2 regions of the Alishewanella sp. HL-SH06 genome follow, and region 1 is predicted to be linked to the other one. Evidence: riboswitches for the same ligand, from Rfam matches in the RefSeq annotation. Region 1 holds a riboswitch; the other holds the start of a gene.
The links. A riboswitch is a leader RNA that binds a small molecule or an ion and turns the genes downstream of it on or off. The one in region 1 is predicted to bind cobalamin.

Region 1 (15,452 bases):
CGCTATGGCTGAAAAGCTTGGGATCTCGGCGGTGGTTACCGGTGAAAGTATTGGCCAGGTCGCGAGTCAAACGCTGGCTAACTTAGCCGTGATCGATCAAGCGAGCCCCAGCTTAGTTTTGCGGCCGCTTATTTATCATGACAAACAAGATATTGTGGATTTAGCACGACAAATTGGTGTGGCCGAGTTGGCGGGAAGTATGCCGGAATATTGTGGCGTGATTTCACAAAATCCGACAGTGAATGCCATCCTCAGCGAAGTCATCACAGCCGAAGCACTGCTCGATCCGCGCAGGATAAATCAAGCTATTGAGCAAGCTAAAATCCTCGATATTCGGACCGTTGAATATCAAGCAGAACAACAAGCGGGTGTTATCGCTACCGAAGCGATATTACCGGCTAACGCGATCGTGTTAGATATTCGCAGTCAAGACGAAGTCGACGCGCGGCCACTGCAATTACAGCAGCATCAGGTACTGACCATTCCGTTTTACCGTTTAGCCACGGCGTTTGCACAGTTAGATCAGCAACAGCAATATTATTGTTACTGTGAACGTGGCGTGATGAGTCGTTTGCAGGTTTTATTGCTGCAAGAGATGGGATTTAACAATGTTGCAGTGTATCGGCCTTAAGTAACTTGCAGCGCTTGCCATAGCGCTTGATTGGCCGGAACCGCTAGCTGATGTTTTGCCGCCGTGGCGACAATAAAGCCGGTGATCACGCTAAGCTCGGTGGGGCGGCCATGGTAATGATCTTGCTGCATTGATGAATAGTTATTGGCCGTCGCGGTGATCACTTGTTGCACTTGGGCAAGGGTTGCCGCAAACGGCAAATCAACTTGTTCAAGCGAGGCCAGCTGACAGACTTCGCTGACAATTTGCTGCAATTGAGGTTGATGCTCTGCCGCCGCTAAAGCACCATTTTTACAATTTAAAACTGCGGTGAGCGGGTTAATAGCCGCATTAATCGCCAGCTTTTGCCATAAAGCCGCTATGATATTCTCGGTGACGGTTAACGGGCCCAAGGCCTGATGTAAAGCCGTGAAAACGGCTTTGCATTGTGCGCTCGCGGCTTCATTCAGTGGGCTTAGCATACTTTTACCTTGGCCGGTATGGCGGATCTGCTCCGCTTGTCGTAAGGCTCCATGGCTAGTCGTTAAAAACCAGATCCCTTGTTTAGCTCGTGCAAATTGCCGTAATGCTGCAAGGTCTGGCATACCATTATGGGAAACGACAATTTGGGCGTTGTCAGTGAGATGCGGTTGTAGTTGGGCTAAGGCTTCGGTAACGGCATAGGCTTTTACCGGTAAAAACAAGGCATGGATGGGGGAGACTGCCGCTTGAAAATGGCATTGTTGCTCGGTGTCATCTAGCGCCAAAAAGCGCACGCTCAATGATTTAGGTTGACGCAACCACAAACGTACTGGCGTATCAGCCTGTTGCCAACGACAGGCAGCAAGCAGGCCAATAGCGCCTTGGCCAACGACGGTCCAGTTTAACGCTTGCTGCGTGGTCGCCATAAATGCCACAGTTTACGCACAACAAAAAAGGTTAAAACCCCAGCCATATCAGCTACCCAATCCCAAAAATCGCCCGTGCGTCGCGTATAGTTTTCTTGTATCACTTCAATTAAGGCGCCATAGATTGCCATTAAAAGTAGGATCTTCCAAAACACTGCCCGAAAGCCTTTCCAAATTAAGCCACTGAGTACAAAGAAAATACCAAAATGGGCCACTTTATCGAGATTTTCAATTTTAAAAAAAGACAATTCGCCAGCAAGCTTGTGGCCGTTAATCTCGGCCATAAAGCCAAAAGTGGCTAACAGCAAACATAATAAAAACAAAAAGCGATAAAACGATTGTGGCACGTTCTCACCTCCGATAAATGGGGCTCGGATTGTAGCAGTTTTCTGGTTATAATCACCAGCATAGACCGAGATAGGAGAGCAAGATGCCCGCTTTTGATATAGTTTCTGAAGTCGACCAGCAAGAAGTACTAAATGCGGTCGATAATGCTAACCGTGAATTACAAACGCGTTTTGATTTTCGCGGCGTAAATGCTGAATTTACCCTCAAAGATAAACAAATTAACATGGTGGCTGAGGCAGAGTTTCAGTTACAGCAAATGCTCGAAATCTTTTTTGCCAAAGCGGTGAAACGCAATCTAGATGTGCGCTCTTTTAAAGAAGGCGATGTAGTGCACTCGGGTAAAACTTACTGTTTAGCCTTATCGCTGCGCCAAGGTATCGAAACGGATATGGCGAAAAAGTTGGTTAAATTAATTAAAGACAATAAGTTAAAAGTGCAAGCCGCTATTCAAGGCGATCAAGTGCGCGTTACTGGTAAAAAGCGCGATGATTTACAAGAAGCGATTGCGGCGGTGCGTGCAGCTGAATTAGAGCAAGCTTTTCAATTTACCAACTTTCGCGATTGATTTGCAGTTAAGACTTCTAGAAGTCTATTGACTTGGCGCTGATTCAGCGTAAACTTGCGGCGGCTCTTGATAGAGCCGCCGCTTTTTTAGGTGCTTGGTCGCGGCTTTTTAATGTCATCGACCAAGTTAAACGGGAATCTGGTGTAAAACCAGAGCTGCCCCCGCAACGGTAAGCAACTTAAAGTATTTCATCCGCCACTGTCGCAAGATGGGAAGGCGAAATACTCGCGTCAGCAGGTTGTTAGCCTGGAGACCGGCCTAAAAGTCCTTCAAACCAAAGAAATGTGCGGTGGGCACATTGCTGGAGTATCTATGTTTAAACCTTCTTGGGCGCTGCTGTTGTCAGCCGTGCCTACTGCTGTATCCGCGACTGACGCGGTCGAACATATCAGTGTTTACGCTAATCGCACCCCTGTAGCCACTTCCGAAGTGTTAGCCAGTGTTTCTGTGCTAGATCGTGCAGATATTGAGGCTCGTCAAGCCAGTGATTTACCTGCTTTATTAGCGCAATTACCCGGTATTACTATTTCTCGTGACGGTGGCCGTGGCCAAAATAGCGGTTTGTATTTGCGTGGCGGGAATAATGGCCATACGCTCGTATTGATTGACGGCGTGCGCAGTGGCTCTGCCACCTTGGGTTATAAAACCTTATCGATGTTGCCCTTAGCGTTAATTGAACGAATAGAAGTGATCCGTGGCCCTCGAGCGGCATGGTATGGTGCTGACGCCTTAGCTGGGGTAATTGCTATTACCACTCGTCAAGCCAGTGGCGTGGAATTAACTGCGGATGTTGGCAGTTATGGGCAGGCTGGTGCTGGTATTAATGCGAGTCAACATCATGGCGATCTGACTCTGAGTGCTAGTGCAGGGTATAGCCGGGCCGATGGTTTTAATGTGCGTACCGATTTAGATAACGATCGAGATGGTTACCAACAACGTTTTGCTAAACTGGTGGCAGCTTATCAAACCCGATTGGGTCTTTGGCGTGGTCAGGTAGATGTTAATTCCGGTTTTTATCAGTTTGATACGGCCTGGGGCAGTGAAGATCAAGCTGAAACGTTAAACCGCAGTTATTTGTTGGGCTGGGAACATCAGCAAGGATCATGGCAACATCAAGCACAATTCAGTCGAACGCTGGATGATGACACGACTTATGGGCCTGTTTCGCAAAGCCCATATGTGACTGAACGCGATGAATTTAACTATCAAGCAGCCACTGCATTGACAGATAGCCTATCGGGTTTAGCGGGCGTGAACTGGTATCAAGAGAGCGTAGCGCGCTCAGGCGTAGCCTATGTTAAAGATAATCGAATTAATCGTGCCGCCTTTGCTGGATTACAATATGCTGCATCAGCGCTGCGCTTAGACGGTGCGGTACGCCGCGATCTGACCGAGCAATACGGTGGTAACACGACGTGGCAGTTAGCCGCTGGGTACGATATGACGGATGCTTTGCAGCTTAGAGTCAGTCGGGGTTCGGCTTTTAAAGCACCAACTTTTAACGACTTATACTATCCCGGCAGTGCTAACCCTGATTTACAGCCAGAAAGTAGCATTTCTGATGAAATTGCGCTGAGTTATCAGTTAGCGGCCGCCACGTTGCAGTTAGCTTGGTTTAAGCAAGATGTTGACAATCTTATCCAGTTTGATTTTGCGACCTACACACCACAAAACATTGAACGTGCCAAAATTTCTGGCGTGGAACTCAGTGTTGATCTGCGTTGGGATTCTTTAGAGCAAACAATCAGTTATAGCTGGTTGGACACTGAAAACACCTTGACTGGGCAACGGTTAGCCCGCCGACCTGAGCACAATGTGAATTGGCGCTTGACGCAACAATGGCAGCAGTTATCGGGATTTGTGACGGCGGATTACCAAAGCGATACCTATCAAGGTGAGTATGCCAGCAGAGCATATCTAGGTGGCTTTACTGTGTTTGGCGTGGGCGGTAGCTTTGCATTATCCCCAGCTTTATCGTTAAGTGCTAAGGTGGATAACCTGTTTGATAAACATTATCAAACCAGTTCGGGTTATGAAACTGCCGGCGTAAACTTTGGTTTAAGCCTGCAATATAAATTGCCTTAAACGCCTAGTGATTAAACGCTAAAGAAAAAAACCAGCGCTGCATTTGCTACCTAGGTTGTAATCACTAGGCTGCAGTCAGCGCTGGATTTATTTTAATAGGTGCTGAAATTGGCTGCGAAATTTCGACATTTTCGGTGAAATGACCCAATGACAGTAGCCTTGCTGTGGGTTTTGCAAATAATAACCTTGATGATAACTTTCTGCTGGATAAAACACACTGGCCGGGCTGATTTCAGTCACAATGGGTTGTTCAAATAGCTGTTGTTGTTCAAGCTCGCTTATTATCGCCGCGGCTTCGGCTGCTTGCTCCGCGTTATGGCTAAAAATAACGCTGCGGTACTGAGTGCCGACATCATTGCCTTGGCGGTTAAGTTGGGTAGGGTTATGTAAACTAAAAAACAGTTGGCATAGCTGTTTAAAACTGATCTGGCTATCGTCATAACTCACTTGTACCACTTCCGCGTGGCCGGTTTCACCGGTGCAGATGCTTTGATAATCAGGATTGAGAGTATGACCTCCCATGTAACCACTAATGGCCGCGTGTACACCGGAGACTTCATTTAACGCTGCTTCTAAACACCAAAAGCAGCCTGCGCCGAACGTGGCAATCTGTGTACTCATCTCTTCTCCTTGCATCAACGGCTGATCGTGACTGTCGACTCATACGTAATGTAAAGCTTAATAGATTATAACACGCCGGAGTAATAATGACGTTGGCAGTAATTGGTGCCGGAATGGCCGGGTTAAGTTGTGCCTTTGCGCTGCAACAAGCGGGACAACAGGTTGCGATATTCGATAAAGCGCGCGGCGCCGGTGGCCGCATGAGCAGTAAGCGCAGTGCCGAAGGCTATTTAGATCTCGGCGCCCAATATTTTACGGCGCGGCAACCCTTATTTCAGCAGCAAGTTGCACAGTGGTTAAAGCAAGGTGTGGTCAATCGTTGGTTAGCACCCATGTATCAATATCGTGCTGGGCAATTAGCAGCTTCCCCCGATGCTGAGCAACGCTTCATTGGTACGCCGGCGATGCACAGCCCACTGCGCGCGATGGCCGACACCCTAGAATGCCACTTTAACTGCCGTGTCAGCACCATAACACATACGGCAGAGGGCTGGTTTATTCAAAACGAGCACGCGGAGCAGTTTGGGCCCTTTGCTCAGGTAATACTGGCGATCCCGCCGGCACAAGCTGCCACATTATTACCTCCGCCATTAACGGTGACGTTACCCACCCATTTATTACAACCTTGCTGGGCCGTGAGTTTACAACTAAGTAAGGCTACGCAACATGCCGCCGGTGGTATTTTTGTTAAGGAGCAGGCATTGGGTGTCAGTTGGATCAGTCGGCAAAACAGTAAGCCCGGGCGCTCTGTGGCTGAAAATTGGCTGGTGCATTTTACGCCTGAGTTTAGCCAACAGCATTTAGAGCAAGATGCTGTTTTTTGGCAGCAACAAGCTCAGCATGCCTTATGCGAAATTTTAGGCTTGGCTAATGACAGTATTTCAGTCAATAGTGCGTTATGTCATCGGTGGCTGTATGCCCAGCAACAGCAGATGCCAGATAGTAATTTCCAAGATGCAATAGCGCCGGGTTTATGGTTAGCGGGCGATTGGACACGTGGTGGTCGGGTTGAAAATGCCTGGCTAAGTGGTTATGAATTAGCTCAGAGGATCCAGCATGGTTGAACATTGGCTCATTATTGGTGCAAGCGGCGGTATTGGCCGTGCCTTTGTTGACCAGTTACTGGTACAAGGCAAGCAAGTGTCGGCAATCAGCCGACAACCGCTAACTGAAAAAGTAGCAAATCTGGCGTGGTATACACTGCCGCAGGCCGATGCGCCTGAGACGGCATCGGTATTGACGACTATCTTTAGTCAACCGGTTACGGCTATCATGTTATGTCAAGGTTGGTTGCACGGCGATAGTATGCAGCCAGAGAAAACCATCCGGCAACTGAGCGCTCTAGCGATGCAGCAAAGTTTTCAGGTTAATATTATGAGTCCGGCACTGTATTTACAGGCTTTGTTTCCTTTTATCCAAAAACTGCCGAATATCAAGTTAGCCGTGCTCAGTGCCAAAGTGGGCAGTATTACGGATAATCAGTTAGGGGGCTGGTACAGCTATCGGATGAGCAAGGCGGCGCTGAATATGTTGGTGAAAACAACCAGTATTGAATTGGCGCGTTATAACAAAACGGCCAGTTTAGTGAGTTTACATCCCGGCACCACGGATACGGCGCTATCTGCGCCATTTCAGCGAAATTTACCTGAAGGGCAGTTACAAAGCGCGCATGCCACCGCGGAGCGTTTATTGCCGGTTATCGCGGGCTTAAACCCAGAGCAATCAGGCCAATTACTCAATTGGGATGGGCAAGCGCTACCTTATTAGAGCTTAGGTTTTTTATGTGCCATGTCGCTGGTCTGCACTATGACAGTCTTTAGCTGAACTTATCATCATTTCAAGCATGAGGATCCCTATGCTTTTTTTCAGCAAGCATCAAGCCTTAACACTGGGCAGTTGCCTTGGACTCTTACTCTTAACGCTAACGGCCTGTTCACAAAAACAGCCGATCAACAATGTGGCTTGGCAGCAACAGTTGAGTTTACCCTCAGTACAACAAGCACTGAGTGTTGCTGAAAATTTGTCGCGTGATGTTGAACAAATCAGCTTTGAATGGCTGGACCCGGCTCGTGATCGCAGTGTGCCGGCATTATTGTTTAAACCTACAGCAGCACAACAAGCAAAAGCCTTAATCGTTTTCTCACATGGTTTGGGCGGCTCCAAAGAGCGTTATGCTTATCTGGGGCAATATTGGGCAAGCCAAGGTTTTGCGAGTTTGCATTTACAGCATGTTGGCAGCGACCGCAAAGTGTGGCGAGGTAGCCGTTTATTATTACCCTTTCGATTAATGGATGCGGCCGATGATACGGAAGCACTGGCTCGGGTAGAGGATGTGAAATTCGCTTTAGATCACATTTTAGCCTCAGAGTATGCCGGGCAGTTTGATCCGCAGCATATTGTGATGGCTGGACATTCTTATGGTGCTAACACCGCTATGCTATTAAGTGGAGCACAGGTGAAGCAAAATGGCCGTTTGGTCAGCCTAAAGGATGAACGGATCACGGCGGCCATTTTGATTTCAGCCCCGCCTTTTTACAATAACCAGCCGCTGTCTCAGGTACTATCTGATGTTAGGATCCCAACGCTGCACATCACCACTACCGAAGATGAAATTACTGTGCCGGGTTTTTACTCTGCACCACAAGATCGGCTTGAGCTGTATTACGCTATTGGCAGTCAATACAAAGTATTGGCGGTGTTCAGTGCCGGCAGTCATAATATTTTTACCAATTGGCGTCGTAGTGGTGACTCTGTGCCTCAGCAGCATGTGATTAAAGCGGCTACACAAGCGCTATCAAGCGCGTTTATCGCGCAAATTACTAGCGGCGATGATCGTGAATTACGGCAATGGGCGCAGCAGCATCAACCCGTGTTAGCAAACTTTATACGTTCGGATAGGGTTGCGCTACGCTAAGGCGTTGCTAGCGAAGGCCGCGTGGTATTACGCGGCTTAATGATATCTCAATGCAATTATCCCTTCATGTTTCAGCTCTTTCTATCGCACAACGGACACAGGAATAACCGGCTGACAATACTGTTTTAACCCTGGTGTTTAATGCATGGCGCGACTAAGTTAACGGATGAACGCGACATGTTAAGTAAGCCATTCAGCCAATAAAAACGGGAGCCTTAAGCTCCCGTTTGTGATCAATCAGCTGCAGTTAGGCCTTATTTTGGCACTACCTCGTCAGCGGCATGCTCATCAGGTGCAGCTAATTCGAGTTCTTCTAGCTTACGACTAATCGAGCGTGGTGAACCTGTATTGCGTGCAATAGCAATATAGACCACCGGTACCACATAGATGGTTAACAAGGTTGCTAAGGCAACGCCGGCTAATATCACCATACCGATAACCATGCGGCTTTCAGAGCCAGGGCCGGTTGCCAATACCAGCGGTAAGCTACTCATTACCGTAGTAAAGGCAGTCATCACGATTGGGCGCAAACGTTGCGCTGCGGCACGTTTTACCGAATCTTCAAATGCTACTCCGGCATCGCGTAGTTGGTTAGCAAATTCCACAATCAAAATACCGTTCTTCGCCACTAAACCGATCAGCATCACTAAACCAATTTGGCTATAGATGTTCAGCGTCATGCCTGCAAAGTAAAGGCCTGACAAGGCTCCGACTAAGCCAAGAGGCACGGTAACCATGATCACCAGAGGGTGTATAAAGCTTTCAAATTGTGCGGCTAATACCAAATAAGTGATAACCAGTGCTAGCACGAAAACCAGCGCCGTAGAGCGGCCACTTTCTTGAAAGAGTAACGACTCGCCTTTATAGTCAACGCCCACAGTGTCATTGATATCCGTTTTGACGATATTTTGCAGATACTCCAGTGCTTCGCCCAAGCTATAACCATCCGCCATACTACCGGTGATGGTAATCGACCGCATCCGGTTGTAACGGTTTAGGCTGGAAGCTGTGGCTTCTTCACGCAGCGTCACTAAGTTATCTAAAGGAATTAACTCGTTGCTACGATCCGAGCGAATATAAACGTTACTGATTTTAGTTGGCGCGCGGAAGTCATCATCTAAACCTTCGATAATCACATCGTATTCACGACCACGGTCTAAGAAGGTGGTGACGCGGCGGCCACCGAGCATCGCTTCCAGTGAGCGGCCAATGGCACCTACCGACACGCCTAAATCACCGGCGCGATCGATGTCGATATCAACTAAGATCTGCGGTACGGTTTCTTTATAATCGTGATCCAGCATGAGTAAGTTCGGGTTTTCAGCGGCTTTAGCCAGAATAATGTCACGCCATTGCGCTAGCTCTTCATAGGTATTGCCTTGAATAACGAACTGTATTGGACGATTACCGCCGCCACCGCCGCCTAAGCCACTACGCATAAACGTAAAAGCTCGCACGTCAGGCAGTTCGTTTACTTTGCTGCCTATTTCCGTTAGTAAATCTTGTGTCTTGCGTTTGCCGTTATACCAGTTTTCAGTACCAACAATGGCGATACCACCGCTGTTACCCCAACCAGGGACGCGCAATAGCATCCGAGTCAGCTGCCCATCCTCATAGTAAGGCGTTAAAATATCTTCAATTAAGCGCATATTGCGGCTGTTGCTTTGATAACTTGCCCCTTCGGCGGGGCTCATCATCACGAAGAAAGTTCCGCGATCTTCTTGCGGCGCGAGCTCGCTTGGCAGCATTCTGACTAATTGCACACTGGCGACAAAACATAACGTGACCACCACCAAAACCGGCCAACGCTTGGTGCACACTACGGCAAGTTGACGTTGGTAGGCGCTTTCTAGCTTGGCAAATGCCTTGTGTAACCAAGTGCCAAATCTACTTTCACGTTTGCGATGCGACAATATTTTGCTGCAAAGCATCGGTGATAAGGTGAGTGCGACCACACTGGAAAAGGCCACTGCCGCGGCCACCGCCAACGCAAACTCGGTAAAGAGTTTACCTAGCTCACCTTGCATAAAGACAAGTGGTACAAACACCGAGATCAATACTAGCGTGGTTGCCACCACAGCAAAGCCAACTTCGCGCGCACCTCGATAGGCTGCCAGTAACGGCGCTTCACCTTGCTCAATCCGCCGATAAATATTTTCTAAAACGACTATAGAGTCATCAACGACTAAGCCAATAGACAGCACCATGGCTAGCAAGGTCAGCAAGTTAATTGAAAAATCTAATGCATAGAGCACGGTAACCGCCGAGACTAGGGCAACCGGGACGGTAATCGCTGGGATAAAGGTGGCACGGATATTACCCAAGAACAGGAATATCACTAAAATAACCATGCCCATGGCGATACCTAAGGTGTTGTACACCTCTTTAATAGACTCCGAAATAAACACCGAAGAATCATAGCCTGGCTCAATGGTCATGCCTGCCGGGAGATTGACTTTAATCTTTTCCATTTCCGCGCGGGCATTGCGAACCACTTCCAGGGTATTAGCTTTAGATTGTTTAATAATGCCGATACCGAGAATGTTTTTACCGTCGCTGCGAAATTCACCTTCTTCATCTTCAGCGGCCAAGCTAACATCGGCAATTTCTGATAAACGCACTAAGTAATTATTGGCACCGCGTTTGACTACTAAGCGTTCAAAATCTTGTTGCGAGCGGAAAGAGCGTACCACGCGCACAGTAAAATCACGGTCAAAAGATTTGATATTACCGGCGGGTAATTCGACGTTTTCAGCACGTAAAATAGATTCAACATCTTGCACTGTGACACCACGCGCCGCCATTGCATCGCGGTCTAACCAGATACGCATGGCGTAATCGCGTGAGCCACCGAATTGCAAACGGGCCACGCCATCTACCACTGAAAAACGCTCAGCAATATAACGGTTAGCATAATCAGTTAATTCCAGCGTGGTCATGTTTTCGCTGTTTAAGACAAACCAGGCAATGGTATCTTCGTCTGAGTTTGCTTTGAATACTTCTGGTGGATCAGCTTGATCTGGAAGGTTGTTCAGTGCCCGAGACACGCGCTCACGCACATCATTAGCGGCGGCATCAATATCACGTTCAACGTTAAATTCAATGGTGATACTTGAGCGGCCATTGCGGCTACTGGAGTTTATATTTTTGATGCCCTCAACACCGCTGATGCGATCTTCAAGCAACTGCGTGATCTTACTTTCAACAATTTCAGCAGAAGCACCCGGGTAATTGGTATTGATGCTGACTACCGGTGAGTCGATATCAGGGTATTCGCGCAGCGGCAGCATGCTGAAGCAAACGATACCGAAAATCACTAACAAGATGTTAATAACGGTGGCAAAAACCGGTCGCTTAACGGAGGTATCTGATAACCACATCCTTAACCTCCAACTTTATTGATGGTAATGCCGTTGCGAACCTTTTGTACGCCTTCAACAATCACTTCATCGCCTTCTCGTAACCCAGACAAGATCTCTACCCAACCTGGAATGCGCTGGCCAATTTCGATTTCTTTTTGCATCACTTTGTTATCCGCATCGACCACATAGACATATTGCCGGTTTTGCTGCGGTACTAAGGCTTTTTCAGAAATACGCAGTACTTCACGGTTTTCAAGTTGCAAACGTACAGACAATAACATCCCTGGGCGCAGTTTTAAGCTTGCGTTGTCAATTTCACCATGCACGGTGACCGAGCGCGTGACCGGATCTAAACGCGTATCAATGGCCGAGACTTTGCCGCTGAAGGTTTCGTCCTGATAAGCTACGTTAGTCACAGTTAAGGGCATACCTAAGGCCACTTCTGAAAGAAAGCGTTCTGCCACACTAAATTGCACGCGTAGCGTTTGCATATCATCAAGGCTAGTAATCACAGTGCCAGCATTGATGTAAGCCCCTTGGCTAACTTGGCGTAAACCTAAAAAACCGCTGAAAGGCGCACGGATGGTCATATCGTTCAGCTGCTTGCTGGCGATGTCCAGTTGCGCTTGCGTGCTGTTTACGCGGCTTTGTTGTTCATCCAGCATCGATTGGGCGGTGGCTTGGGTTTTAGCTAAGTTCTTCAAACGATCCAACTGCCGAGATTGTTCTACTAACACGGCTTTTAACTCCGCCACACGGGCTTTTTGCTGAATGTCACTGAGTTTGGCAATGATTTCGCCTTTATTAACTTTTTTGCCTTCACTGACGTTGAGTTCTATTAAGAATTCGCTACTTGGCGCAATGAGTTGAATGGAGTTGTTGGCAATACCGGTGCCTATGGCGCCGACTTCGCGACTCATTTCATGTCTTTCAACCTGGGCCGTTTTAACCGAAACCGCGCCGCTAGGTCCACGTCCGCTGTCTTGAACTTGTCCGGATTGCCAGAACAAAAAGCCAACAAAACACAGTAATGCTAACAAAATGAACCATATTAATCGTGAATGTAATTGCGCCAAGGGAACTCCGGAACGTTAAGAAAAATCATCTTGGCTATTGTATGGAATTATCGACCGGTCAGATTCCCTATTATCGCAATCTGACTACACTTGGTCGTATCAGAACGATGTTTCGGAAAATCTCAACCGTTATTGTGGCTGAAATATAGTTTTAGCTGGCTTAAACCAAACAAACACTGGCAGACTATAAAGCAAAGAATACGGGAAAGGGGAGAGCATAATGAGCAAATTATCGCTTGCTGGTTCAGCCAGTAGTGGCGGGGCCAAACTGTTGCTGCTAAGTATTGGCACATTGTTTGTGCTTTTTATCTATACCTTATTATTGGCGGAACAATTTAATTGGTTGCTAGCGGTGGCGTATATAGCCAGTTTTATGGGGATTTTTATTGCTTGGGCAAAATTAGCCGAGCCCAAATACAGTATCGATTGTGATGAACTGGGCGTGCATTATCATCATCGTGCCGGCAGCTGGCTGTTGCCATGGCAAGCCTTTAGTTACAGTGCTGTGCCAAGTATTGGCGGCGAAGATTTGGCATTTATTGGTTTTAAAGTAACAGATTACGATGCGGTGTTAGCAAAACTGCCGTTACGTTTAGCCGTGAAAATTATGACTGAGCAACGGCCTATTTTTTTAGAAGCCATCAAGCAAAGTTGTAGTATTGGCCAGTGCGCGACTGAGTTACTGCGTGAGAAAGATCATTTTACTACTAGCAAGCAGCATTATGATGGTGTTAAAGCGATTTTTGCCCAACGCATGCAGCGTATTACGGCGGCTTGTGGCTTTGAATTGTTAGTGCCTGTTAACGCAGAACCTGCTACTGTGCGTAAATGGTGTCAGGATATTAATCGGCTACGACTGCAACAACTGCATCCTGATGATAACTAGACACTTGTGCCGTGGTGTATAATAATACACCCATTTAAAGTTAGCTGGCAGGGTTAAAATGAGCAGTTATGACAAAGCATTTTTGGTGAGTGGCCGTAACACCATTATTCATAAAAACAAGAAGTTGGATTTGATTATCATCAATGATGATAACAACCCAACGCTGATCGTCACTCGTCATGGCGTTAAGGTGTTTGAAGATGAAGTGCCAGACAGTCGATTAGAAGCTAAAGAGCAGTACATGGAGCTGGTGGATGTTTCCAGTGTTGATGTATTTGGTGAAACAAAAACATTGTTGTTTATTCAAGCGTTAAATAACAAAGAATATAAAGTTGATTACACCAAAAAAGACACCGATATGTTTATTCGTTTACACCAGGATAATTATATCTAAAGCGCTCCATTACACCCTGAAACCCTGCTTTATATAGGGTTAATGTTATTGTTAGATCGTGTCATGGTTCCTTTTGCTTTACCTTTAACCTGAGATAACGGGTTACTTATGCAATTTACTGAGCACAAACTTAAAATAATAATAAAAGTGCCGGTGTCTGCTACTGCTATCAGTGCTGAACTGATCCGCAAAGCATTAATAGACGCAGGTTATGGCCGTTGTTTTGTGCTGCAAGCACAAATCGACGCCTTGCTAGCCGAATACGCTCCCTTGTGTAAACAAGTAGAAAAACAGACTTTGCTTGAAAATAGTGAAGAGCTGGTTTATCCAGTTGCTGAAAAACGCCCAGCAACAGTGACCTTTCAATTATCTGAAGACAAAATGTTAGCTATAGCGACCGTTACTGCGGCTTATGGCGGCGCACCATTGGCTGCCAATGCATTGGTAAAAGCGGCGCAAGAGGCTGGTATTGTCTTTGGCTTTCAAAAAGAACAGATTATACAATTAATCCAAACCAGCAGTCAGGCTGAGCCTGGTGTTCAGCTACAGGCAGAAATTGCTACCGGCAGACTGGCTAAGAATGGTTTGAATTCCCGTTTTGACCCATTAATTCCTGACATGGTGGTAAGACGTAAGCGACCACAGGTCGATTCAATTCATAAAGTGGACTTGCGTGATTTTGGTAGTGTCCCTTCTGTTGTTGCCGGCGATCCTTTGATGCGCCGCTTACCCCCCACGCTAGGTGAGGCGGGCTATACGGTGACCGGCGAAAAAATGCCGGCTGAACCTGGTAAGGTTATCGAGTGGCAATTTGGCAGTGGCGTAGCGCTAAGTAGCAATGACCCCAACCTATTGCTGGCAAAACAAGATGGCTTACCTCGCTCAATTGAACATGGTGCGACCGTAGATGACGTTTTTAATACTTCACAAGTCGATTTAGGATCGGGTCATATCATTTTTAAAGGATCAGTGGTGATCACCGGTAACGTTTCTGCTGGAATGAAAGTGCTGGCAGGTGGCAATGTTTATATCAAAGGTGTTGTTGAAGGAGAATTGATCGAAGCCGGTGGTGATGTGGTGATTGATGGTTCTATTATTGGTCATCAAATCAGCGAAGGCGATCAGCATTTTACAACGGTTGTTAAAGCTAAGGGCGATATTCATTGCGCGTTAGCACAGTACTCTGAATTAAATTGTCAGGGGTCACTCTTCGCCAGTAAATACTTAATGCACTGCAAGGTCGAAGCTAAAACAGTATTGGCAGGTAGTGAGGATAAAATTAACGGCAAAATTGTCGGGGGGCATTATCTGCTGGCAAATGGTCTTAGCTGCGGTCAGCTCGGCTCGCCGTCGAATAGTCCGGTGATGATCCAATTGAACCGTTTAATTACGCCTTTATTGGAACAACAACGTTTACTTCGAGAGCAGTTAGTGTTGAGTCGACATGAGCTTGAAGAGTGCAAAGCACAAATTGAGCAACTGCGTAAAGCGTCCGCCGGTAAAGGTGATCCGCAATTACAAATGTTTGAATTGGATTTTCAGCAACAACGAGAGTTGGTTAAAGCCTTGATCACTGAAGTAAAAGCTCTTGAAGAGCAGCGCCAAAACATTTTGCAAACATTAGAAATTAAGGTTACGCAGCAGTTATTTTCTGCCGTTGAAGTGCAGTTTGGACCACAGAGT
Region 2 (15,452 bases), 510 kb from region 1:
ACAACGGTCACTTCAACGAATGCCGACCGCTCGGCAAGCAACGCTCAGATATTATCGACTGAGCCACGATAAGGTTCTAGCCCTTCGCACAAGGCCTGCATAGCATCGAGCATACGTGGGCCTGCTCGATACACCCAATCCGCATTTAAACTAACAAAAGCCTGATTTTTTACCGCAGGCAGGTTGGGATAGCGCTGCCAAAACGCCGCTGTTGCTGCCTGCTGTGGTTGAATAATTACCGTGGGTTGGCGGACTAATAACTGCTCTAACAACGGCTGCGGATAATCGCCTTTAGCATCAGCGAAAATGTTATCACTGGCACACTCACGTAATAGTTGCGCAGGCCAAGCCGAATTGGCGACCGTCGTTAACGGGGCTACCCCCATGGCATAAAACACCCTTGGCCGCGGTTTATGCGCATAGACTTTACGCAACGTGGTTAAGCGTTGCTGAAACGCTGCCGCTTGTTGCTGACCTAACTGTGCATGCCCGAGTAAAGCACCGAGCTGCTTTAACTCCAGTGCAATATCATCAAGCGTGACTGGATCAGAATAAGCCACCTGAATACCAAATTGCTGCAAGCGTTCAAGATCCTGCGCCGGATTACCACTGCGCCAGGCCAGCACTAGATCCGGTTTTAACGCTAAAATAGCCTCAATATTTAAGGCCGCAAAACTGTTCACCCGCGGCAATGCTAAGGCAGCTTCAGGATAATCACTGTAATCACTCACGGCAATTAATTGCTCGCCCGCCCCCACCGCATACACTAATTCCGTAATATGCGGCGCCAGACTGATCACCCGCTGCGGCGCGGCAGCAAGCGGCAAAGCGAGTAGTGTTAAAATAACCCCACTAAGCCAAAGCCGCGACATACGGTGTAATAATCGCATTTACCAATCCAAACCTTGTTGTGCTTTCACACCAGCGTCAAACGCATGTTTTACTGCTTGGATCTCGCTAACGGTATCGGCTAATTCCAAGATACGTCGATGGCAAGCGCGACCGGTTATCACCACATGTTGTTTAGCTGGGCGCTGCATCAGCGCTTTTTCAATGCGTTCTAGTGGTAAATAATGATAACTGAGCATGTAGGTAAGCTCGTCTAGTAACACCAAATCGAGCGTATCGTCGGCTAAAAAGCGCTCGGCATCTTGCCACACCCGCTCGGCCGCTTCGATATCTGCCGCTTTGTCTTGCGTATCCCAGGTAAAGCCCGTTGCCATCACTGAGAACTCAACACCATGTTGTTGCAGTAAATTACGTTCACCACAAGCCCAACTGCCTTTAATAAATTGCACCACTGCCGCATTTAGGCCATGGCCGACCGCACGAGCCACGGTGCCAAAACCGGCAGTTGATTTACCTTTGCCGTTGCCGGTTATGACTAACAACAAACCTTTTTCAATATTGGCTCGTGTTACGGCGGCATCAACGTACTCTTTTAAGCGTTGTTGCCGTGCCTGATGGCGTTGTTGTTTTAATTCATCTGCACTCATGCTATCCACCTTGTTGTAACTGTCGCCGTAAAATAATCAGAAAGAATACACTGCCAAGCACCGAGGTGATCACCCCTAATGGAATTTCTTGCATCGCTAACAGGCTACGCGCGGCATTATCTACCCACATCATAAAGATGGCCCCAAATAGCGCCGAGCCCAGTAATAATGGCACTGCCGTTACCCCCATAAAATAACGCACCATATGCGGCACCATTAAGCCCACAAAGGCGATACCACCACACTGCGCCACAATACAGGCAGTGACTAACGCGGTAAGCAGTAATAACACCAGCCGCAGACGCTGTGTATTCACGCCCAAGCTGCGGGCACTGTCGTCTGATAATAACAAGGCATCCAATTGCCGCCTGACCGCCAATGCCACCACCAGTAATAGCAGCACGGCGGGCGCAATTAATGCCACACTGTGCCAATCGGTTCGACTTAAGCTTCCCATCATCCAAAAAATAACCCGATTAGCGGCAAAAGGCTCAGCAAAATACAGAATAAAGCTGCTTATCGCGCTGAGCATAAATGACACCGCCACCCCAGCGAGTAAGGTCACTTCCATTTTTTGAAGCCTATTACCCATACAGGCAATAAACACCAACAGCACCGCAAGCAAAGCCCCTAAAAAGGCCGCCAACGCCATGCTGATCAGTTGATCGGGTAGCACAATACTGGCAATGGTCGCCCCTAACCCAGCACCAGCCATTAAACCAAATAAATAAGGATCAGCCAGTGGATTACGACTGACGTTTTGTAAAACGGCACCGGCCACAGCCAAGCCTGCCCCCACTAACATGGCGACCAATAAACGAGGTAAACGAATTTGCCAGATAATCGTCTGGGTCAGCGGCTCGCTCACTGCTTGGCCAGTTAAAGCGAGCAGCAATTCACGCCAACTGATCGCGACACTGCCAATGTGCAAACTCAATAGTAAACTCAGTACCAATAAACCGCTTAACAGCCATAGCAAGGCTCGCTGACGGGGTTTTAACTGTTTTAGCATGGGCTTGGCACTCCGACTTTCGCGTGCGCGAGCTCAGGTATAAAGGTCACTTGCAACCAGCCATAATCGGCTTGCGATGATACCACGCAAGGCAAACCAAAAACCTGCTGTAATAATGCTGGGCGCAAAACGTCGTGTGGCGTACCATAGGCCCGCACCTTACCGTTTCCCAATAACAATAGCTTGTGGCAATAACGCGCGGCTAAATTCAGATCGTGCAAACAACAAATAATGGTTTTATTCAGCCCCTGTAGCAGTTGCAATACCTGATGTTGGTATTTCACATCTAAATGATTGGTCGGCTCATCCAATAATAAAATAGTCGCTTGCTGCACCAAAGCGCGTGCAATATAAAGTCGCTGTAATTCGCCCCCCGATAAAGTATCGGCGCGTAGTTGCGCTTTATCAGCCAAACCCACTTGCTGCAATGCTAACCTTACCTGCTGCAGGTCTTGGGCACTGGTGCCCTCATACCAGCGCTTATGTGGTAACAAGCCCATCGCCGCAACTTGCTCACAAAACAGTCCCTGCGGTGCACTGCTGATTTGTGCCACGGTGGCAACTTGCCGTGCTAAAGCCTGTGCACTCTGCTGCTGCAACGGCTGGCCAGAAAGTAAAATTCGGCCACTATTCGGCGCATAACGGCCATTTAGTAGTTGTAATAAACTACTTTTACCCGCGCCATTTGGGCCGATAATACCGACGACTTCATTAGGGGAAATCGTCAACGTAATCTGGTCGAGCGCCAGCACAGAGCCTGAGCTACGCGAATTGGGATACGCTAAACAAAGCTGGTCTAGAGTATAAATGGCGGCTGTCAAAACGATATCCTGTAATTGCTCGCAGGCAGCATCCTACAGCCCGTTTGACACAGGTGGCAGGCCGCTACCGTGTTTTCCCGCACGGGGGCATTTTACACCAAGGCAGGTATCCTGACTGACTACGATAACCCATGTTTCGCCTTCCCGTTAAGTGGCCTTGAAACACAGCGTAGTTTACAGTTGCGGGTACAGTTCAGGGTTCGCACCTGATTCCCTATGTTAAGTTTTAAGCTCACCTTAGCGTTTAAGCGTTGCTTGTTATAAGATAGCAACGCTGGCTATTGTAGCAGTAAAAGGTTAAAGCAGATATCGGATTACTGCTTTGCTTTATTGCGCTCTACCGGTGAAATTTATTACGCATAGGGTTAACTTTTATCCTGCAATTTTAACGATAACTGCTAGGCTTAAGCTATTTATAAAATCTGAACGCTGCAAGCCTCAGGGCTAAACACCTGACATGGAGCAACCTATCACTATGACAAAAACACTCAACGTCTTGGCCATCTGCGGCAGTTTACGCGCTAAATCGACTAATCGGGGTATGTTGCTATGGGCACAAGCACACGCACCAAAAGGTATGAAAATCCACCTGGCCGACTTATTAGATGTGCCCTTTTATAACGCCGATTTAGCAGCGAAACCTGCTGCTGTCAGCCGGTTACTTAACGATTTCGCCCAAGCAGATGCATTAATTCTGGGCTGCCCAGAGTACAATTACTCACTGGCCCCCGCTTTAAAAAACGCGCTAGATTGGGCATCGCGTGAACCTGATAATTACCTATTACGTGGCAAGGCGGTGGCTATTATGGGAGCGGCAGGGGGCATGGGTAGCTCGCGCGCGCAATATCATTTACGTCAAGTCTGTGTATATCTCGATTTACACCCGTTAAATAAACCCGAAGTTTTTGCCAATGCGTTTAGCGGCGCTTTTGACAACGAAGGACATTTAATTGATAGTAAAATCCAAGAAAATATCAAACAGCAACTGCTCGCGTTGGCGGCATGGCAACAAAAACTGCAGCCGTAAACTGATAATACTTTGCAAGTTAGGGATATTTTTAGCGCTCTTGTAATGGAACGGGTAACACTATTCGCCTGACGTTGCTTTATTTACTCATAAATAGCTGAACCGCATCTCACAAGATGTGCAAACGCTAAGACTAAACGGATTGATCTGATGAAATGGCTGCTACTTTTTAGCGTAATGATCTGGAGTGTGTCGTACGCCGAAACGGCAGAGACATTGCCGTCAAAACTTCAATTTCGCGAAGCGCTAACCTCACCTGCAGCGCAATACAGCCAAGCTTTGTTGTCTGAAGCCTATCGGCGTTTAAATATTGATGCACACTTTATTGATATTCCGTTTGGCCGAAGTTTATTAGAGTCGAATAAAGGCAGCTTAGATGGTGAGCTAGCTAGGGTGCTGGATGTCACTAAGCATTACCCTAACCTCGTCGCAGTACCCTATGTGTTGTTTGATACCAAGGTTTATTTGTATATCAATCAGCAACGCTGTGCAAAATGTAGCCTAGACGACGTGCCAAGCTTGGCTTATGTCCGTGGCTCTTTGGTGCTGGAAGAAATGTTAAAAAAGCTGCCGCCTTCGCGCCAAGTGATTAGCTCTGGCAGTATCGAAAGTACCAAAAATTTATTTTTAACCGGCAAAGTCGATGCCGTGATTTTTGCGGCTTACCAGCTTAATGCACAAAGCGAATTCCCGATTAGCGAGCAATATATTTTTAGCTTACCTGATTACCATTTACTTCATCGCGACCACAGCGCCTTATTACAGCCCTTGGCAAATATGCTGTTTCAATTAGAGCGTGAAGGCTTCACCGAAAATTTGCGTCTACATTTTGGTATTGCCGCCCCAAGCCGACAATTACAAACGGGGCAGCAACCCTTTGCTTACTATTAACCGCTGCATGATTCCATAACAAAGCCCCACAGAGCGGTCATACCGATCAGTTTAGTGTTAAGCATAACGCGGTTTGCTTAGCCAACACGCCATAAGTCTTTCTTGAGGATTCTTTGCGGCCATCCATGGCCTGCAACAGTTGATTTAGCGAAAACAGTGTTATGCTTAACTCACGCGCATTAGCTTAACGGAGCTTATGTTTAACGTGTATATTTATCTAACCACTGAAACACTTCGTTGTACCAACGCACGCGGTTATCCGGGTTTAAGATCCAATGGTTTTCATCTGGAAAGATCACCAACCGTGAATCAATGCCTTTACGTTGTAAATTAGTAAAAGCCCCTAAGCCCTGAGCATAAGGCACACGGAAATCTTTTAAACCGTGGATCACCAACATCGGTGTTTGCCACTTTGCGGCATGCGCCGCTGGATTAAACTTTTGATAATCTGACTCAGCCTGCCAAGCTGGCCCGCCTAAATCAAACTCAGGAAACCACAGCTCTTCTGTGCTGCCATAAAAACTCGGCATATCATACAAACCGGCATGGTTCACTAGGCATTTAAAGCCCTCTGGCCAGTTACCGGCGATCCAGTTCATCATATAACCGCCGTAAGAAGCCCCCAGCGCACAAGCACGTTCGCCATCAATCCAAGGCTGAGCTTGCACAATATACTCAAAGCCTTTTTGCAAATCGATTAAGGGTTTGCCACCCCAATCACGGCTAATCGCATCAGTAAAGGCTTGACCATAACCGGTAGAGCCATGGAAATCGACCATGACCACCGCATAGCCTTTAGCCGCATACATTTGCGCATTCCAACGCTCGTTAAACATATTACCGAAGCTACCTTGTGGCCCACCGTGCACCAAAAAGGCCATCGGGTATTTTTTGCTTGGCTCAAAATTCCACGGCTTCACTAAATAGCCGTATACGGTGGCATCATTTGCGCCTTTAAAGCTAAATTGCTCGTAATCACCAAACTGCACCTGATCGCGCCAGTGGGCGTTAACATCGGTTAATTGTTGTAATTGCGAACCATCGGGCCCAGTTTGAAAAATCTCTGCTGGCATATTTAAGCGATGATTGGTAAACACAATTTTATCGCTGGCAACCTGTAAGTTACCGGCATAACCATCACCATACACTTTGACGACATCACCAAAGCTGGTGTTGATGGCATAAATGCTATATTGCCCCACATCTTGGGTAGTCACATAAATAGTACGATTATCTAAGCCAAACTGATAATCAGAAATCGAGCGGTCCCAGTTTGGCGCCACTTCTTTCTTCTCACCGGTCACCAGATCCAACAACATTAAACCAAAGCGATCGGCTTCAGCGCCGGGTTTTTTCATAGCCAAATAAGCCATAAAACGGCCATCGATGGAGAATTTTGGCTTTGCATCCCAAGCGGGGTTATTGGCGGTTAAATTAACTTTTTCACCACCGCTAATCGGTACCTGAAAAATATCGTAATTGGTATGCCAGGCTTGATCGACGGCAGGGATCTTGGCACTAAACACCAGTTGCTGATTATCAGGCGTGAAAGATACTTCACTGATCCCGGCAATATCGGTGTTCCAATCGGCCATCAGATTTTTCGCATCCGTTAATACCTTGTCACCAAGGGTAGCAACATGCAAATGCTCACGATACTGATCGCGCCAGTGATCCCAATGTCTAACCATAAGCTGGTCATAAGCCAAGGCACTGTCTTTTTTCTCGGCGTCTTTGGCTTGCGCATCCAAGGTGCATTGCAACGTTTGGCAGCCCGGTTTCACGGTCAACGCTAATGCCAGGGTTTTGCCATCAGCGGCCAATTTAAACGCATTTACGGGTACCGGCAGTTGCGTGACTTGCTGTGCTTCACCACCGTCTAACGACAACCGCCAAATTTGATTACTGCCACTACGATTGGCAATAAAGAAAATACTCTGGCCGTTAGGATGCCACTGCACTGCAGTTTCACGGCTACTGTGTGTAGTCAGGCGTTTCACACTGCGATTTTCACCCAGCGTCATTAAATACAAATCATGGCTGGTATCGGCGGGAGCAAAACCGCCATTGCTCTGGCTGTAAACCACCGCTTGACCATCTGGCGCTAACGCCACATTACCCACTTTATTAAATTGGTTTAGGTGCTCGACCGTCAGCGGCCCCTTTGCCATGGCCGTACTGCTTAAAATACAGGCAGCCAGTAACGTCAGTTTTTTCATCAGTTCCCTCGGTTAGCAAAAGGCCGCAGTCGTTGCTGCGGCCTGTTATTATTATTTCGAGCCTTTGCTTAACTTGGCATCTAACTCAGCGATGTTCGCTTTCCAAATCACCGGCCCTTGTTGGTGCACATTATTACCGTTGCTATCAACAGCAACCGTCACCGGCATATCTTCAACATCAAACTCGTAAATCGCTTCCATACCTAAGTCTGCGAATGCCACTACGCGGGCTTTTTTAATCGCTTTTGACACTAAGTATGCCGCGCCACCTACCGCCATTAAATAGGCTGCTTTGTGTTGCTTGATACTGGCTACGGTTTTATCACCGCGCTCAGATTTACCAATCATGCCCAGTAAACCGGTTTGCGATAACATCATATCGGTAAATTTATCCATTCGTGTTGCGGTAGTTGGACCGGCAGGCCCTACTACTTCATCACCTACCGCATCAACTGGGCCAACGTAATAAATAAATTTGTTTTTAAAATCAACGCCAGCGGGTAAGCCTTCGCCTTTATTCAGCATATCAGCAATACGCTTGTGCGCCGCATCACGCCCTGTGAGCATTTTACCGCTTAGTAATACTGTTTCACCGGCTTGCCAGCTTTGTACTTCCTCGGGTGTCACGGTATCAAGGTTGACCCGTCGCACTTTATCGCCCAGCTCCCACGTCACTTGTGGCCAGTCTTCCAATTTAGGCGGCTTGATATCAGCCGGGCCGCTACCATCTAAATGAAAATGTAAATGCCGAGTAGCCGCACAGTTCGGGATCATCACTACCGGTAAAGATGCGGCGTGGGTCGGTACCGATTTGATCTTAATATCAACAACCGTGGTCAAACCGCCTAACCCTTGAGCGCCGATACCTAATTTGTTCACTTTTTCGTACAGTTCAACCCGCAGTTTCTCTTCTGCGGTCTCTGCGCCTTTATCCAGTAAATCTTGAATATCCACGGGATCCATTAAGGATTCTTTGGCCAATACCGCCGCTTTTTCAGCCGTACCACCGATACCAATACCTAGCATGCCTGGTGGACACCAGCCGGCACCCATTTTGGGCAGGGTTTCAAGTACCCAATCCACAATAGAATCTGACGGATTTAACATCGCCATCTTGGTTTTATTTTCAGAGCCACCGCCTTTGGCCGCAATCATCACTTCAACGTGATGGCCTGGGACTAAATCAATGTGCACCACGGCTGGGGTATTATCTTTGGTATTTTTGCGCAGACCAGCAGGATCAGCAACAATAGAGGCTCGTAGCGGATTGTCTGGGTTAAGATAAGCACGACGGGTGCCTTCATCAACCATTTGCTGTACCGTCAAGTCGGTTTTATCCCACTTCACATCCATACCGATCTTCACAAAACAGGTGACGATGCCGGTATCTTGGCAAATAGGCCGGTGGCCTTCTGCCGACATGCGCGAGTTAATTAGAATTTGGGCGATGGCATCTTTAGCCGCTTGGTTTTGCTCTTTATGGTAAGCCACTTCCAGCGCTTTGATAAAATCCAGTGGGTGATAGTAAGAGATATACTGTAATGCATCTTCGATACTATCAATAAAATCTTGTTGGCGAATAACCGTCATGCTTACCCTTCCTCAGTCGCCAAACTTGGCGAGACATTTAACTATTGATGTAGGTACTGGTATGATAGCGTGCATCGAAAACAGCGGCTAGTCCCAATCATGCAGCAGTATCTAATCTACGACGCGAAAAAGGTTCCTGACCCGATATTTTCTCTGTTAAGCCTGTTCGAGGTATTTGCTGAGCAGCCTTGGTCAATGTTTCTTGACTCGGCAGATGCCAGCCATCCGAACAGTCGTTATCAGATTATGGTTGCCGAGCCCATTGCCACCCTGACCAGTCAGCACGGCCAGACCATTTTAACAGATGAGCACGGCGCCCATCATTACACAACCGATCCGTTTAAGGTATTAGACTGTGCGCTAAAACGGTATTTTCCTCAGGTCATTAGCAGTGAATTGCCCTTTCATGGCGGTGCTCTGGGCTATTTTGCTTATGATCTTGGCCGTTACCTGGAAAAACAACCTAGCCTGGCAGCCGCGGACATTCACCTTCCGGATATGGCACTTGGGCTTTACAGCTGGGCACTGATCTTTGATCAGCACAGCAAGCAATTGTGGTTTACTGACTACACGGGCGATGCCGAAGAAAATTGGTATAAGTTACAACAACGCTTACAAGCGGCACCTCAAACGTCAAGCCACTTTCAATTAACCTCAGCTTGGCAAGCCAATATGAGCCAACAGCAATATCAAAAAAAGTTTGCGCAAGTACAACAAGAGTTACTTAGCGGTAACTGCTATCAAATTAACTTAGCGCAGCGCTTTAGTGCAAAGTATCAAGGGGATGAATGGCAAGCCTATAAACTGTTACGTGAGAAAAATGCCGCACCTTTCTCGGCGTTTATTCGTATCCCTGAAGGTGCGGTGATCAGCATGTCACCTGAGCGTTTTATTAAACTTACCGATCGACAAATCGAAACCAAACCGATTAAAGGCACTCGACCGCGTGGGCTTTGCCCTGAGACCGATCAAGCTGAAGCCGAAGCGCTGACCCTATCTGAAAAAGATCGCGCTGAAAACGTGATGATTGTCGATTTACTGCGTAACGATTTGGGTAAAGTCAGTGAAGCCGGCTCAGTGAAAGTACCGGCATTGTTTGCTATCGAAAGCTTCCCAGCGGTACACCACTTAGTCAGCACTATTACCAGCACCTTAGCAGCGCCTTACAGCGCCTGTGACTTATTACGCGGTGCCTTTCCAGGAGGCTCGATCACCGGTGCACCGAAAATCAGTGCTATGCATATTATTGAGCAGTTAGAACCGCATCGGCGTAACGTGTATTGTGGTGCTATCGGCTATATCAGCAGTAACGGCAATATGGATACCAATATTGCCATTCGTACCTTGGTTTGCGAACAAGGACAACTGCATTGCTGGGCCGGCGGCGGTCTGGTGGCAGACTCTGATGCCGATAGCGAATATCAAGAAACCTTAGATAAAGTTGCCCGCATTTTACCGGTACTCTCGGCTACTCGCTCTGATCAGGACGATGATGTTAGCCGCGCAGTTTAAAAATCGCTTTTTGCTGCAGCCTGGTTTGCCGCCGCAAAGTGAGTTACTGCCTATCGAGCAAGCCACGCACGTTAAACAAAGTGCGGTGCTGGTGCCGATTATTGATTATGGCGACAGGCTCAGTGTGTTATTTACCCAGCGCTGCTGGCATTTAACCCATCACCCAGGACAAATTAGTTTCCCGGGCGGCAAACTGGAACACGCTGAAACGCCTGCGGCCGCTGCGCTACGTGAAACCGAAGAAGAAATTGGCGTTAAAGCCAACCGTATTCAGCTATTAGGGCAGTTGGGCTCACATCATACGCTGACCGGTTTTCAAATTAGTCCCTGGGTGGGCTTGTTGCCTGCCGGCACTCCGATCATTGCCGATCCGGCTGAAGTCAGCGCGGTGTTTGAAGTGCCACTGACTTTTTTTCTCGACCCACGGAACTGCCATGAACTGTGGCTGCCTTTGCGCGGGCAGGCTCGACAACTGCATTTTATGCCTTTTGAGAACAAATTGATTTGGGGTGCCACCGCAGCCATCATGGCGCAATTGCTGCAACACATCCGCTAACTGAGCTTTAGCGCTGCCAACCTGTAACGTTTTCAATACACCAGCGTGCTATTTGCTTCGGTAAACTCAGAGACGGCAGCTCTGCTCAACGGCTCGCAGCTTACAGTCTGTCGGTGCTTCAGCTACAATGGCCTTAACAACACCCCTGCATAAACCAAAATGGAAACGGCCGGGTGCAAGGATTTGCCCACACGCTAGCCCTGCCCTCTGTTCGTCAGCCAATGAGAATTCAGAAGTAGATTTATTATGATTATCAGTGCATTTGATATGTTTAGTATCGGTATCGGCCCCTCTAGCTCACACACGGTTGGCCCGATGCGCGCCGCTAAAAAGTTTACCGAAGACTTAGCACACAATGAGATGCTACCTCAGGTAGCCAGTGTAAAAGTAGAGCTTTATGGCTCACTTGGCCAAACCGGTATTGGCCATGGCACCGGCAAAGCCGTTATTTTAGGCTTATCGGGCTATCTGCCAGAAACCATTGATCCTGATGCCGTTGACGGTATTTTAAAACAAGTACACGACAGCCAGCGTTTACAATTGGCACAGCAACACTCGGTCAGTTTTGCCCGCGAAGGCGCCATTATGTTTCATCGGCGTAAAACGTTAAAAGAACACTCTAACGGCATGGAGCTGATTGCTTTTGATGCCGAGAAAAATGTCTTGCTGCGCGAAATCTACTTTTCGATTGGCGGTGGCTTTATTGTTAAAGCCAGCGATTTTGCCAAAGAAAAAGAAGCGGCCAGCCAATTTGCCGCCGATAACCCGCCTCCCTTTCCGTTTGAATCGGGTGCAGAGTTACTCGCGCTATGTAAAGAACACGGCTTTTGTATTGCCGGTTTAATGCAAGAAAACGAAAAAGTACTGCGCAGCACCCAGCAAATTGAAAGTGAGTTAAATAATATCTGGTTAACGATGCGCGCCTGTATCGAACGGGGTATTCGAACTGAAGGCATCTTACCCGGCGGCCTGAAAGTGCGGCGGCGCGCGCCAGGGCTCTATAAACGTTTAATCGCTGAAAAAAGCAATGATCCGTTGCAAGTGATGGACTGGGTTAACCTGTTTGCGTTAGCCGTTAACGAAGAGAACGCCGCCGGTGGCCGTGTCGTAACAGCGCCGACCAATGGTGCTGCCGGTATTATCCCCGCAGTGTTGATGTACTACGATAAATTTATTCAACCGGTAACTCCAGAAATCGCCTCGCGTTATCTCTTAACGGCAGCGGCTATAGGTATTTTATACAAGAAAAACGCCTCAATTTCTGGCGCTGAAGTGGGCTGTCAGGGCGAAGTTGGGGTTGCGTGCTCCATGGCCGCCGCCGCCTTAACGGAAATTCTTGGAGGCAGCCCCTCACATGTCGAGAACGCCGCCGAAATTGGTATGGAGCATAATCTAGGGTTAACTTGCGATCCGGTTGGGGGTTTAGTGCAAGTACCTTGCATTGAACGTAACGCGATGGGTGCTATTAAAGCCATTAACGCTTCACGCTTGGCGATCCGTGGTAGTGGCGATCACAAAGTCTCGTTAGATAAAGTAATTAAGACCATGTGGGATACGGGTAAAGATATGCAAACCAAGTACAAAGAAACGTCACGTGGTGGTTTAGCGGTTAATATTATTGAGTGTTAATCGCTTTATAATATCCCTGCTTGTTCAAGTGAAGTCAGTAAGGCCTATGCCTCACTGACTTTGCTAAGCAAGTTAAACATACTCAATCTTGCCTAACCCCTTAACCAAGTGCGCTTTAAAATCTTCAAGCTGTTCTAAAGCAAAGACAAAGCTCGGTAATTTGTTGCTATTAAAAGGTAACGAAAAATACACTTGCTGCTCCACCACATCTAGCGCCACTTTTTGTACTTTCTTTATTTCTATATTCGCCTCGCCAATCAGCATTTGCTCAGCATTAAAGCGCACATAATTCTTCGGATCGTTGATCAGCAATGGTTTTGGTGCTTTAAATAACGACGGTAGCCAAAAAGGATAACTCAGTAAAAGTAAACCATAGAGCGTTTCGAACAGCCAAAACTGGTCAGTTATATAGCGATACGCTAAGTAGAGGATGCTCAATAACAACCAGATTGCAAACATGATGCGCGGTTGTTGGTAAAAAGGCTTAGCCTGCACAGCCGATGGTATTGTACTTAACTTGGTCATTTAACTGCTAACGTCCTTGTTCATTTGAGCGTTCGTTAATAAAACGCGATAACTGCGGCCCATGCCATACACTAATAGGTTACCAGCCGGTTCTCGCGGCTTAATTCATGCCTCTTAAACCGTCTGGTGTTATTTAGCGCCTTGCAAACCTGTTTCATCCCAGTCTGCTGCAGTAGGCTCAACGATTTCCGCCGCTTGATAATCTTTTAATAACTGCTCGGCCCGTGGCATGTCTTCATCAGCCACAAATACATTTGCAAAGCCCATTGTGCCAATATCGCCAACAGCGCCTTGTAAATAATGCCCACCAACATGTGCAGGGATATCATGCGCTTGTAGCATACCGGCAACGATATGGGCTTCGATTATTTCATGAGCTCGAAAGACTATTTGCATACTTCATCCTTTTCTTTGAGCTTAGTTGAATAACCAGTTTGCCACCAGCACCGCACCAAAGCAATAAAACAGCATTGGCCACAGGGTATAGCGGATGATCTCACCTTCACGGCCATTTAAATTAACCACACTGGCCGCCGCCACCACGTTCACCACACAAATCATATTCCCGGCATTGGCGCCAAGCATTTGTAAGGCCAGCACCAACTGGCTATTCACGTCAGCTTCTACCGCCATGGCGTGCTGAAAACTGCCAAACATCAGATTAGAAAAGGTTGCAGAGCCTGCGATAAAGGAACCTAAGGCGCCAACAAAAGGCGCTAGCCATAACCAACTCTCTGCTAAACTGCCTGCGGCTAGCTGAGCTAAGGCCATCGGCATCGCCGGCAAACCCGCGTCATTCAAATCAGAGTGTAAAAAAATCCGCACCATGGGCACGGCAGCGGCCAAGGCAATCACGGAAGGAAGCAACATCTTGTAACTGTCTTTAAAGGCATGGCGCAACGTCTGGCGCGGTGCCGCCAACATAAAACAGGCTAAAATAGCAATGACCACAAAAATCGTGCCCGGTAAATACAAGGGCGCAACACTGACATTTAAGCTAGAACCGATAATACCCTGCCATTGCCAACTCACTTGTTGTAACCCGCTTTTAAAGGGTAAAGCCGGCACGCGGCTTAGCACCAGCAACAACGCGACCATCAGATAGGGTAACCAGGCACGCCAAAGACTTAAGGTGGGTGCAATGCTTGGCTCTGTTGATAGGGAAGAATTAGCTAACACGCTCGGCAGTAAAAAACGGTACTTGGCGGCAGTGCAAACCAAGGCTAAGCCCACTAAGGCACCTAATACAGAGGGAAACTCTGGACCAAACGCCCACGCCACCCAATAAGCTGGCACAGTAAAGGCTAAGCCGGAAAACAGGGCAAACGGCGCCATAACAAAACCGGCGCGCCAACTGGCAGGCGTACTGAAAAAACGGGTATACAGCACACACATAAACAGCGGTAGCCAAGAGGCCACCATCATATCAATACTAATTGCAATAAGGGCTATCTGCTGTAATTCGCTGGAGGAAGTGCCGGGTACACCTTGCGCAATCCCCACTAACACCGGCGTACCCACCGCGCCGAAAGAGACTGCACTGGAATCGGCAATCAGTGCCAACACCACGGCCGCTAGCGGTGGAAAACCCAAAGCGACGAGTAAGGGTGCAGCAATGGCAGCCGGGGTACCAAAACCGGCGGCACCTTCTAAAAAGCTGCCAAATAGCCAAGCAATGATGATCAGTTGTACGCGTTTATCCGACGAAATCTGACCAAAACCCTGTTTAATGACCTCTAAAGCACCACTTCGCTTCAACACATTGAGCAGTAAAATAGCGCCAAAGATAATCCAAATAATGGTCGCGGCAATCACTAAGCCTTCTAACACGGCAGCACTTAATTGCTGTAACGGCATCTGCCACACGCTATAAGCCAATAGCGCGCTAAGCAGTAAACTCAGCGGCATCGCCTGCTTTGCTGGCAGGCGACATAACACCAATAAGATAAATACACTGAGCAGCGGCATGGCCGCTGTCAGAATTTGCCACAGGGTCATGCCACGCTCCTTGGGCTTATTACTGGCTGGTCACTAAAGACGCCTGATGTTTTTCTTGCCGACTAGGCATGGCACAAATAACGAACACAAATAATCTACCTATGGTCGGAATAAAACTAACAAGCACCCACCACGGATTCCAGCCTATACTGCGTAAACGACGAACCGTGGCGGCG

Region 2: another riboswitch for cobalamin. It lies ahead of ACUJFK_RS08845 (ABC transporter ATP-binding protein); the one in region 1 lies ahead of ACUJFK_RS06480 (TonB-dependent receptor domain-containing protein).

Annotation. Positions count from the first base shown of each region.
Region 1 is NZ_CP199752.1:1,387,910-1,403,361, forward strand. It holds gene thiI (tRNA uracil 4-sulfurtransferase ThiI) at 1-631, shown strand, start outside; gene ACUJFK_RS06465 (ketopantoate reductase family protein) at 628-1,518, opposite strand; gene ACUJFK_RS06470 (VanZ family protein) at 1,494-1,865, opposite strand; gene ACUJFK_RS06475 (YajQ family cyclic di-GMP-binding protein) at 1,949-2,431, shown strand; cobalamin riboswitch at 2,508-2,707, shown strand; gene ACUJFK_RS06480 (TonB-dependent receptor domain-containing protein) at 2,744-4,516, shown strand; gene msrA (peptide-methionine (S)-S-oxide reductase MsrA) at 4,604-5,137, opposite strand; gene ACUJFK_RS06490 (NAD(P)/FAD-dependent oxidoreductase) at 5,224-6,201, shown strand; gene ACUJFK_RS06495 (SDR family NAD(P)-dependent oxidoreductase) at 6,194-6,904, shown strand; gene ACUJFK_RS06500 (alpha/beta hydrolase family protein) at 6,993-8,051, shown strand; gene ACUJFK_RS06505 (efflux RND transporter permease subunit) at 8,306-11,431, opposite strand; gene ACUJFK_RS06510 (efflux RND transporter periplasmic adaptor subunit) at 11,434-12,489, opposite strand; gene ACUJFK_RS06515 (DUF2982 domain-containing protein) at 12,710-13,375, shown strand; gene ACUJFK_RS06520 (hypothetical protein) at 13,434-13,769, shown strand; gene ACUJFK_RS06525 (DUF342 domain-containing protein) at 13,878-15,452, shown strand, end outside.
Region 2 is NZ_CP199752.1:1,902,462-1,917,913, reverse strand. It holds gene ACUJFK_RS08865 (hypothetical protein) at 1-62, shown strand, start outside; gene ACUJFK_RS08860 (cobalamin-binding protein) at 45-890, opposite strand; gene cobO (cob(I)yrinic acid a,c-diamide adenosyltransferase) at 891-1,496, opposite strand; gene ACUJFK_RS08850 (FecCD family ABC transporter permease) at 1,498-2,508, opposite strand; gene ACUJFK_RS08845 (ABC transporter ATP-binding protein) at 2,502-3,329, opposite strand; cobalamin riboswitch at 3,414-3,584, opposite strand; gene ACUJFK_RS08840 (NADPH-dependent FMN reductase) at 3,805-4,356, shown strand; gene ACUJFK_RS08835 (ABC transporter substrate-binding protein) at 4,507-5,247, shown strand; gene ACUJFK_RS08830 (S9 family peptidase) at 5,448-7,466, opposite strand; gene ACUJFK_RS08825 (fumarate hydratase) at 7,518-9,056, opposite strand; gene pabB (aminodeoxychorismate synthase component I) at 9,156-10,568, shown strand; gene ACUJFK_RS08815 (CoA pyrophosphatase) at 10,546-11,124, shown strand; gene ACUJFK_RS08810 (L-serine ammonia-lyase) at 11,374-12,753, shown strand; gene ACUJFK_RS08805 (hypothetical protein) at 12,826-13,278, opposite strand; gene ACUJFK_RS08800 (putative signal transducing protein) at 13,408-13,674, opposite strand; gene ACUJFK_RS08795 (L-lactate permease) at 13,696-15,276, opposite strand; gene ACUJFK_RS08790 (efflux RND transporter permease subunit) at 15,296-15,452, opposite strand, start outside.